3 regions of the Kosakonia calanthes genome follow, and region 2 is predicted to be linked to each of the others. Evidence: predicted binding sites of a transcription regulator. Region 2 holds the regulator's gene; each other region holds the start of a gene.

The links. The regulator PurR, encoded in region 2, represses purine synthesis genes. The targets are predictions, from matches to a motif close to CANGCAAACGTTTGCNTG.
Region 1: the regulator PurR is predicted to act here: its motif matches at 1,411-1,428, upstream of pyrD (quinone-dependent dihydroorotate dehydrogenase).
Region 3: the regulator PurR is predicted to act here: its motif matches at 1,187-1,204, upstream of carA (glutamine-hydrolyzing carbamoyl-phosphate synthase small subunit).

What each region holds. Positions count from the first base shown of each region.
Region 1 is NZ_CP151800.1:3,001,745-3,005,134, reverse strand. It holds gene AAEY27_RS14180 (sulfonate ABC transporter substrate-binding protein) at 1-706, opposite strand, end outside; gene ssuE (NADPH-dependent FMN reductase) at 699-1,274, opposite strand; gene pyrD (quinone-dependent dihydroorotate dehydrogenase) at 1,523-2,533, shown strand; gene zapC (cell division protein ZapC) at 2,701-3,243, shown strand; gene AAEY27_RS14160 (YcbX family protein) at 3,240-3,390, opposite strand, start outside.
Region 2 is NZ_CP151800.1:2,660,481-2,663,870, forward strand. It holds gene AAEY27_RS12450 (MFS transporter) at 1-912, opposite strand, end outside; gene AAEY27_RS12455 (YnhF family membrane protein) at 1,087-1,176, opposite strand; gene purR (HTH-type transcriptional repressor PurR) at 1,474-2,499, shown strand; gene punR (DNA-binding transcriptional activator PunR) at 2,519-3,390, opposite strand, start outside.
Region 3 is NZ_CP151800.1:3,941,027-3,944,416, reverse strand. It holds gene rihC (ribonucleoside hydrolase RihC) at 1-8, shown strand, start outside; gene dapB (4-hydroxy-tetrahydrodipicolinate reductase) at 147-968, shown strand; gene carA (glutamine-hydrolyzing carbamoyl-phosphate synthase small subunit) at 1,423-2,571, shown strand; gene carB (carbamoyl-phosphate synthase large subunit) at 2,589-3,390, shown strand, end outside.

The DNA.
Region 1 (3,390 bases), 340 kb from region 2:
CCAGCACGCCTTGAATAAAGGCGCCGTTTTGCTCCGCATACGGGCGCGCGGCCAAATAGAAGGATCCGGTCTGCTTCAGGGTTTCGCCGTCTTTCAGCACACGCACGCCGCCTTGCAACAGCGCGGCGGAGTAGTAAGGATCCCAAATGGCCCACGCGTCGACATTGTTTTGCTGAAACGCTGCTCGGGCATCCGCCGGGCTGAGATAAACGGGCTGAATATCGCTGAATGTCAATCCCGCTTGTTGCAGCGCGCGCAGCAATAAATTGTGCGAACTGGAGCCTTTCTGGAAAGCGACTTTTCGTCCTTTCAGGTCGGCGACGGTTTTAATTGGGCTGTTTTGTGCAACAAGGATCACTTCGGCTTTCGGTTTGGCCGGTTCAGCACCGACATACAGCAGGTCGGCGCCTGCAGCCTGTGCAAAGATAGGCGGAATATCACCTGTGCTACCAAGATCAATGCTGCCGACATTCAGTGCTTCCAGCATTTGCGGCCCGGCCGGGAACTCAATCCACGAGATTTTGGTGTTCGGGTAACGTTTTTCCAGCAGCCCGTGGCTTTTCGCCAGCACCATACTGACGCTGCCTTTTTGGTAGCCGATCCGTAACGCATCTGGCGCAGGTTCGGCGGCGTGTGACAAGGCGGAAAAAGCGAATAAACTACTCAGCACGAGCCCGTGCGCTGAGCGTTTGAGATGCTTAAACATGGGCGACTCCTTGCGGGGAATGGAAATCCGGTGCTTGAATATCGCGGCGGTGCAGTGCCTGCCAAAAGGTTTCCAGCGCGTTATCCAGGCGGGTTTGCAAGTTGGAGGTGAGATGGGGTTTGTGCTGATAATCCAGCACCTGGCTGTCATCAGCAAAAACGCCGTGGAGGATCTCTTGCGCTTTGAGCGCGCTCAATACGGGGGTTAATGCATAATCGACCGCGAGCATATGGGCGACGGTACCGCCCGTTGCCAGTGGCAGCACAACTTTGCCTTCCAGCGCCCGTTCGGGCAGCAGATCCAACAGCGTTTTTAGCGCGCCGGTATAAGCGGCTTTATAGATAGGCGTGGCGACAATCAGCCCGTCGGCGCCTTTCAACTGTTCAATAAAGGTTTGCAACGCCGGGCTATCAACGCGCGCGTAGAGCAGGTCTTCCGGTGCGAAGTTTTGCAGATGCCAGTGACACACTTCAACATCCTGCGCATTTAGCCGCTCGCGGGCATACTCCAGTAGTGCGCTGGAGCGGGAAGGGAAGCGTGGGCTTCCGGCCAGGGTGACAACTCGCATAATCGCTCCTTATAACCAATTGTTTGCTTTTAGATAACATTGATAACAATTAGCCGCAGTGTGACAGAGGCGATTTATTCCACTAAATGATTTATTCGAAGAAAAATTGCCGAAATTTGCATAAAGGAAAGCGAAGAAGGTAAACGTTTGCGTCGATTTGTCTTTTTTTGCCGCAGGTCAATTCCTTTTCCGCGCGCTTTCGCTGATAATACGCCCCCGGTTTGCACACCGGGAATCCAGGAGAGTTCATGTACTATCCCTTCGTTCGTAAAGCCCTTTTCCAGTTCGATCCAGAACGCGCTCATGAATTGACGTTTCAACAACTGCGCCGCATTACCGGCACGCCGCTTGAAGCCCTTGTACGCCAACGCGTACCGGAAAAACCCGTTCAATGTATGGGGCTGACCTTTAAAAACCCGTTGGGCCTGGCGGCCGGTCTGGATAAAAACGGCGAATGCATTGATGCACTGGGTGCGATGGGGTTTGGCTCCATCGAAATTGGTACCGTTACGCCACGCCCGCAGCCGGGCAACGACAAGCCGAGGATCTTCCGGCTGGTGGATGCCGAGGGCCTGATCAACCGCATGGGCTTTAACAATCTCGGCGTGGATAACCTGGTCGAGAACGTTAAAAAGTCGCATTTTGACGGTGTGCTGGGGATTAATATTGGCAAGAATAAAGATACGCCGGTAGAGCAAGGTAAAGATGACTACCTGATTTGCATGGAAAAAATCTATGCTTATGCCGGTTATATCGCAATTAATATTTCTTCGCCTAATACCCCGGGGCTGCGCACGCTGCAATATGGCGAAGCGCTGGACGATCTTCTGACGGCAATTAAAAATAAGCAAAACGATCTACAAAAACTCCACCATAAATATGTTCCGGTGGCTGTGAAGATCGCACCGGATCTTTCTGAGGAAGAACTGATCCAGGTTGCCGATAGTTTAGTTCGCCACAATATTGATGGTGTTATTGCCACCAATACAACTCTGGAAAGATCGTTAGTGCAGGGAATGAAACATTGCGAAGAAATGGGTGGTTTAAGTGGCCGTCCTCTGCAATTAAAAAGTACAGAAATAATCCGAAGACTGTCGCAGGAATTAAATGGTCGCTTACCGATTATTGGCGTCGGCGGTATCGACTCGGTGATCGCCGCCCGCGAGAAGATTGCGGCAGGTGCGACACTGGTGCAAATTTATTCTGGTTTTATTTTTAAAGGCCCGCCGCTGATTAAAGAAATCGTTACTCATATCTAATCTTTTTCCCATCCTTTGCATCCAGGGCTTTATTTCCAGCCCTGGTTGTTTTATATTCCGTCACTGTTGCTAATTTAAACATTTTAGTCTTTTATTATTAGATTAATTAACGAGGCGGCAAACAGGATGAAAAAGTTACAGGATGTTTAAAGGAAGGGGAGAGAGAAATGCAAATTAAACCTGACGATAATTGGCGCTGGTATTTCGATGATGAGCATGACCGCATGATGCTCGATTTAGCCAATGGCATGTTATTTCGCTCCCGATTCGCTCGTAAAATGCTGACACCAGATGCTTTCTCGCCATCTGGTTTTTGCGTTGATGACGCCGCACTTTATTTCTCCTTCGATGAAAAATGCCGCGATTTAGAATTATCTAATGAGCAGCGCGCCGAACTGGTGCTCAACGCGCTGGTTGCCATTCGTTTCCTCAAACCGCAAATGCCGAAAAGCTGGCATTTTATGACCCACGAAGCGCTGTGGTCGCCGGTCACCGGTGAAGGTGCTTGTGTCTGGTTAAGCGACACGCAAGAGTGCGTGAATTTGCTGGTGGTTGAACCGGGCGAAAACGCCGCATTGTGCCTGCTGGCGCAACCCGGCGTGGTGATTGCCGGGCGCACAATGCAACTGGGCGATGCCATCAAAATTATGAACGATCGCCTGAAACCGCAGCTTCGCGCCGCGAGTCTCCGTTTCGAGCAGGCCGTTTAAGCTTCAAGCCTCAGCGATGTTTTCGGAATGCAACTGCAACTGAGGATCGTCCCATCCTGCGCAATCGCTGATTTCTTCATTGCATTGACTTCACCTTCCACTAAACGAATCCGGCAACAGCCGCAAATCCCCGCCCGGCAGGAATAA
Region 2 (3,390 bases):
GGTCGCCGCGCCCCACACCACCATGCTGATGGCTGCGCCAATTTCACTGCGCGCCAGGAACGGGATGGCCAGCATGATCGCAATCAGCAGCACCAGGAAGCCTTTCAGCGTGCCGGTAACAGAGCGGTCCGCCAGTTTCCCACCGAGATAGTTACCAATCGAGAAGCCCACACCAATCAGTACCAGCATGGCGGTAACAAATACCGGCGTAGCATGAGTAATGGTATGCAGTACCGGAGAGATATAGGTATAGAGCGTAAACATGGCTCCAGCACCCAGCACGGTGGTCAGTAACGCAGAGAGAACCTGCGGACGCATCAGTACTGACAGCTCTTTGCGGACATCCGGACGCGCACCCGCGCCGCCTTTTGGCAGAGAGAAGAACAGGCTCAACATAGCAATCACGCCCAGTCCGGCAGTGGCCATAAATGACATGCGCCAGCCGATGGTTTCACCCAGCCAGGTAGCGGCAGGCACGCCGCCGATATTAGCGATGGTCAGCCCCATAAACATGGTGGCGACTGCGCTGGCCTGTTTTTCTTTCGCAACCACGCTTGCGGCCACCACCGAACCGAGGCCGAAGAATGCGCCGTGGTTCAGGCTGGTAACGATGCGGGCGAGCATTAATGTGGAGTAGTCTGGCGCAATGGCCGACAACACGTTACCCAAGGTAAAAATAGACATCAAAAAGATCAGCGCGTTACGACGACCGCGATGCGACAGCAGCAGCGTCATCAGGGGGGCGCCGACCATCACGCCGATAGCGTATGCGCTAATCAACATCCCTGCCGCCGGAATGGAAACGTCAACGCCGCGGGCAATCACCGGCAGTAATCCCATTGGGGAAAACTCCGTAGTACCGATACCGAAGGCACCGATAGCCAGGGACAGCAAAGGGAAATTAATTTTCATATTTTGGCTCCGAAAATGACATGCCGACGCTCGACTCTGTCGTTGAAGACAAAAGTATGACAGCTGTCACATAAATTAGAAGTTAGCTGAATGACAAAAGATTATTGCGCAACAGATACAAATGCAGGAGATAAGGCAGGAAAACCGAGGGAGAAAGCTCTCCCTCGCGATAGATCAATGCAGTGCTGCGGTCAGCGCGCCGAAAACAATCAGACCCAGAACGATGACGGTGGTGAATAATGAATACTTAAGATCGGTGCTCATCAATTTCTCTCCTTTTAATTTCCCCACAAAAAGTGAGATAGCGCATTTTTGCACAAATTATCCTAAAAATCTTGCGGGAATTAGAGGGAGAATCGTTTTAACTCTTCCCCTTTTGCTCAAGATAAGACAAAATTCGACGCTAAATTTATAAGCGTACCGGCCATTGACTCCCCTCCTGACGTCCAGTGTCGTTTTCCCGGCGTACCGCACTCTTTTTGCTGAGTTCAGGGTGTTTAAAGGCAAACGTTTACCTTAAGTATTATCAGGAGCTTACGATATGGTCTGGAGTAATATCTGATGGCAACGATTAAAGACGTCGCGAAACGAGCAAACGTTTCCACTACAACCGTATCACATGTAATTAACAAAACACGCTTCGTCGCCGAAGAGACGCGCAACGCCGTGTGGGCCGCGATCAAAGAACTGCACTATTCGCCGAGCGCCGTGGCGCGCAGTTTGAAAGTCAATCACACAAAATCTATCGGTTTATTGGCCACCAGCAGCGAAGCGGCCTATTTTGCCGAAATCATCGAAGCTGTCGAAAAGAAATGTTTCCAGAAAGGCTACACCCTGATTCTGGGTAACGCATGGAATAGCCACGAAAAACAGCGCGCTTATTTGTCGATGATGGCGCAAAAACGCGTCGACGGCCTGTTGGTTATGTGCTCTGAATATCCCGAATCTGTTTTAAGCATGCTGGAAGAGTATCGCCACATTCCGATGGTGGTGATGGACTGGGGCGAAGCAAAAGCCGATTTTACCGATTCTGTCATTGATAACGCCTTCGAAGGCGGTTATATGGCAGGCCGCTATCTTATTGAACGCGGGCATCGCGATATCGGCGTGATCCCCGGCCCGCTGGAGCGTAATACCGGCGCAGGCCGTCTGGCGGGCTTTATGAAATCGATGGAAGAAGCCATGATTTCCGTCCCGGAAAACTGGATTGTGCAGGGCGACTTCGAACCGGAATCTGGTTACCGCGCCATGCAGCAGATCCTCGGCCAGTCGCACCGCCCTACCGCCGTTTTTTGCGGCGGTGATATTATGGCGATGGGCGCACTGTGCGCCGCTGATGAGATGGGTTTACGCGTACCGCAGGATATTTCGGTTATCGGTTATGACAATGTGCGCAACTCTCGCTTCTTCACGCCAGCGTTGACGACGATTCATCAGCCGAAAGATTCATTGGGTGAAACCGCCTTTACCATGTTGCTTGACCGCATCGTCAACAAACGTGAAGAGTCGCAATCGATTGAGGTGCATCCGCGCCTGGTAGAGCGCCGCTCGGTGGCCGATGGCCCGTTCCGCGACTACCGCCGTTAATCTTCTTTCGCGGGGGCCGTTACTCCGGCTCCCGCAACCATTCACTGTTCAGCGTTTCGCTATCTCCCAGGTACTCCAGCAGCCAATTTAAGGCGGGCGATGCCTCGTTTTGTTGCCATGTCAGGCAGCAAGCCGCATCCGGAAACGGGTTTTCCAGTTCGAGCGCCACCCAGGCTCCGCTATCCAACCACGGTCTGGCAAAATGCGCCGGCACCATGCCCACACACAGCCCCGCCGAGAGACAGGCTTCCGACGATTCCCAATCCGGGACAATCACGCGTTTTTGGTTATCCAGCAGCCAGGTAATGCGTTTCGGTAATGAACGCGACGTATCTTCCTGAATCAGCGAAGGCCAGTTGCGCAACGTCTCATCACTTAGCGGGCCGGGCATTGCAGCCAAAGGATGTTGACTGGAAACCACGCATTTCCAGCTAAGCATGCCCATATCGCGAAACGCATAACGTCCACCGACCGGAATGGCCTGCGTTGCGCCAATCGCCAACTCAACGCGTCCGTCAGAAAGCGCATCCCAGACGCCATTAAACACCTCCTGATAAACCAGTAATTCGACATCACTGAAATGGCGATAAAAATCAACGATTAGCTGCCGCGTGCGCGAAGGTTTAACGATATTGTCCACCGCGATCGCCAGTTGCCCGCGCCAGCCATTGGCGATTTGCTGGCACTGCTGGCGGGTGACCTGCATTTTTTTGATAACAGAACGCCCTTCTTTCAAAAACCAGACGCCTGCGGGCGTTAACTCTACATCACGATGGCGACGCACAAACAGCGGAACCGCCAGCCACTCTTCCAGTTGCCGAACGGTATAGCTCACCGCAGAAGGCACGCGATGCAACTCTTGCGCCGCACCGCTAAAACTGCCATTGCGCG
Region 3 (3,390 bases), 1.3 Mb from region 2:
CACCTTAGAACATCATGCTTTTTACTGATATTTCCGGCTGTATATCATTAATTTCTAATTATTGGCGTTTTCGGCTGGTGGCTCAGACAGGGGCTGGTTAATCTGGAAACGATTTTTACGCATTTAATTAACAAAAGAGCACAACTATGCATGATGCACCAATCCGCGTAGCCATCGCGGGCGCTGGCGGACGTATGGGCCGCCAGTTGATTCAGGCGGCGCTGGCAATGGACGGCGTCGCACTTGGCGCGGCGCTGGAACGTGAAGGGTCTTCCTTATTGGGAAGCGATGCGGGCGAACTGGCCGGCGTAGCGAAAACCGGTGTGGCTGTGCAGAGCAGCCTTGATGCGGTGAAAGACGATTTCGACGTATTTATCGACTTTACCCGCCCGGAAGGCACGCTGAACCATCTGGCATTTTGCCGCCAGCATCACAAAGGTATGGTGATTGGCACCACCGGTTTTGATGACGCAGGCAAGCAGGCCATTACCGATGCGGCGCAGGATATCGCTATTGTGTTTGCGGCCAACTTTAGCGTCGGCGTCAATGTCATGCTCAAGCTGCTGGAGAAAGCGGCGAAAGTGATGGGCGACTATACAGATATCGAAATTGTCGAAGCGCACCACCGCTACAAGGTTGATGCACCATCAGGAACCGCGCTGGCGATGGGCGAAGCGATCGCTAAGTCACTGAATAAAGATTTAAAAGAGTGCGCGGTTTATTCACGTGAAGGGCATACCGGCGAGCGTGTCCCGGGCACCATTGGTTTTGCGACCGTTCGCGCCGGAGATATCGTCGGCGAACATACCGCGATGTTCGCCGATATCGGCGAACGTGTAGAGATAACGCATAAAGCGTCAAGCCGTATGACGTTTGCGAATGGCGCGGTGCGTTCCGCTTCATGGCTAAAGGATAAGAAAAATGGTCTTTTTGACATGCGAGATGTGCTCGATCTCAACAATTTGTAAGAGTTATTACCCTTCGTGATGTGGTTGTTGCAGTCATAATGACTTGATTGCAAAGGGCAATATTTTATTGCCCTTTTATTTTATTCTTTTCACGCTGCGTTTCCCTCCAAACTCAACTAATCTACACTTATATCCCCGGTTTATGTTTCAATTTTGTAAATTTTGACCATCTGGTCTACTTTTTGGCGCATCGCTTATCTGCGAGACAGTTTTCTGGCCGCGCAAGCGTTTTCCTGACTTATTTATCTGATCTTTTTATCTGTTAAACCCTGTAAAACCAGGCAATGGCGTGAAACAGCAAGAAAAATACGGCAGATAAGTTGACTTTTAACCGACATCTCTCCAGAATGCCGCCGTTTGCCTAAAATCCACGGCCAGCAAATTTGCATTGATTCATCATCTCAATATGAATTAATATGCAAATAAAGTGAGTGAATATTCTCTGGAGGGTGTTTTGATTAAGTCAGCGCTATTGGTTCTGGAAGACGGAACCCAGTTTCACGGTCGGGCCATAGGGGCAACGGGCACGGCGGTTGGGGAAGTCGTTTTCAATACTTCAATGACCGGTTATCAAGAAATCCTCACTGATCCTTCCTATTCCCGCCAAATCGTCACTCTTACTTATCCTCATATCGGCAATGTCGGCACCAACTCCGCTGACGAAGAATCTTCTCAAGTTCATGCGCAAGGCCTGGTCATTCGCGACCTGCCGTTGATTGCCAGCAACTACCGCAGCACCGAAGACCTCTCTTCTTACCTTAAGCGTCATAACATCGTGGCGATTGCCGATATCGATACCCGTAAATTAACCCGTTTGCTGCGTGAAAAAGGCGCGCAAAACGGCTGCATCATCGCGGGTGATAATGTTGACGCCGCCGTGGCGCTGGAAAAAGCGAAAGCCTTCCCGGGCCTGAACGGTATGGACCTGGCGAAGGAAGTGACAACGGCGGAAACCTACGGCTGGACACAGGGCAGTTGGACGCTTACCGGCGAGCTGCCGCAGGCGAAACCAGAGAGTGAGCTGCCTTACCATGTTGTCGCGTACGACTACGGCGCGAAACGCAATATTCTGCGTATGCTGGTGGATCGCGGCTGCCGCCTGACGATCGTTCCGGCGAAAACCCCAGCGCAAGACGTTCTGAAACTCAACCCGGACGGTGTATTCCTGTCTAACGGTCCTGGTGACCCGGCACCGTGCGACTACGCTATCGACGCGATTAAATCCCTCCTCGAAACCGATATCCCAGTATTCGGCATCTGCCTGGGCCACCAGTTGCTGGCGTTGGCGAGTGGCGCGAAAACCGTGAAGATGAAGTTCGGTCACCACGGCGGTAACCATCCGGTGAAAGACATTGATAACAACACCGTGATGATCACCGCGCAGAACCACGGTTTTGCGGTTGATGAATCCTCCATGCCTGCCAACCTGCGTGTAACGCACAAGTCGCTGTTCGACGGCACGCTGCAAGGCATTCACCGCACCGACAAGCCAGCCTTTAGTTTCCAGGGGCACCCGGAAGCCAGCCCAGGCCCGCACGACGCCGCGCCGCTGTTTGACCACTTTATTGAATTGATTGAGCAGTATCGCAATACCGCCAAATAATCAGGAGAAAAAGAGCCATGCCAAAACGTACAGACCTAAAAAGCATCCTGATCCTTGGCGCAGGCCCGATTGTTATCGGCCAGGCGTGTGAATTCGACTACTCCGGCGCGCAGGCGTGCAAAGCGCTGCGCGAAGAGGGCTACCGCGTCATCCTGGTGAACTCCAACCCGGCAACCATCATGACCGACCCGGAAATGGCAGACGCGACTTACATCGAGCCGATCCACTGGGAAGTGGTGCGCAAAATCATCGAAAAAGAGCGCCCGGACGCCGTGCTGCCAACGATGGGCGGCCAGACCGCGCTGAACTGTGCGCTGGAACTGGAACGCCAGGGCGTGCTGGAAGAGTTCGGCGTGACCATGATTGGCGCGACCGCTGACGCGATTGATAAAGCCGAAGATCGTCGCCGTTTCGATATCGCGATGAAAAAGATTGGCCTCGACACCGCCCGTTCCGGTATCGCGCATACCATGGATGAAGCGCTGGCTGTCGCGGCAGATGTCGGTTACCCGTGCATCATTCGTCCTTCCTTTACCATGGGCGGCACCGGCGGTGGTATCGCTTATAACCGCGAAGAGTTTGAAGAGATCTGCGCCCGCGGCCTCGATCTCTCGCCGACCAATGAGCTGCTGATTGATGAGTCGCTGATTGGCTGGAAAGAGTACGAGATGGAAGTGGTGCGCGATAAGAACGACAACTGCATCATCGTCTGCTCAATTGAAAACTTCGACGCCATGGGGATTCACACCGGTGACTCCATCACCGTTGCGCCGGCGCAAACCCTGACCGACAAAGAGTACCAAATCATGCGTAACGCCT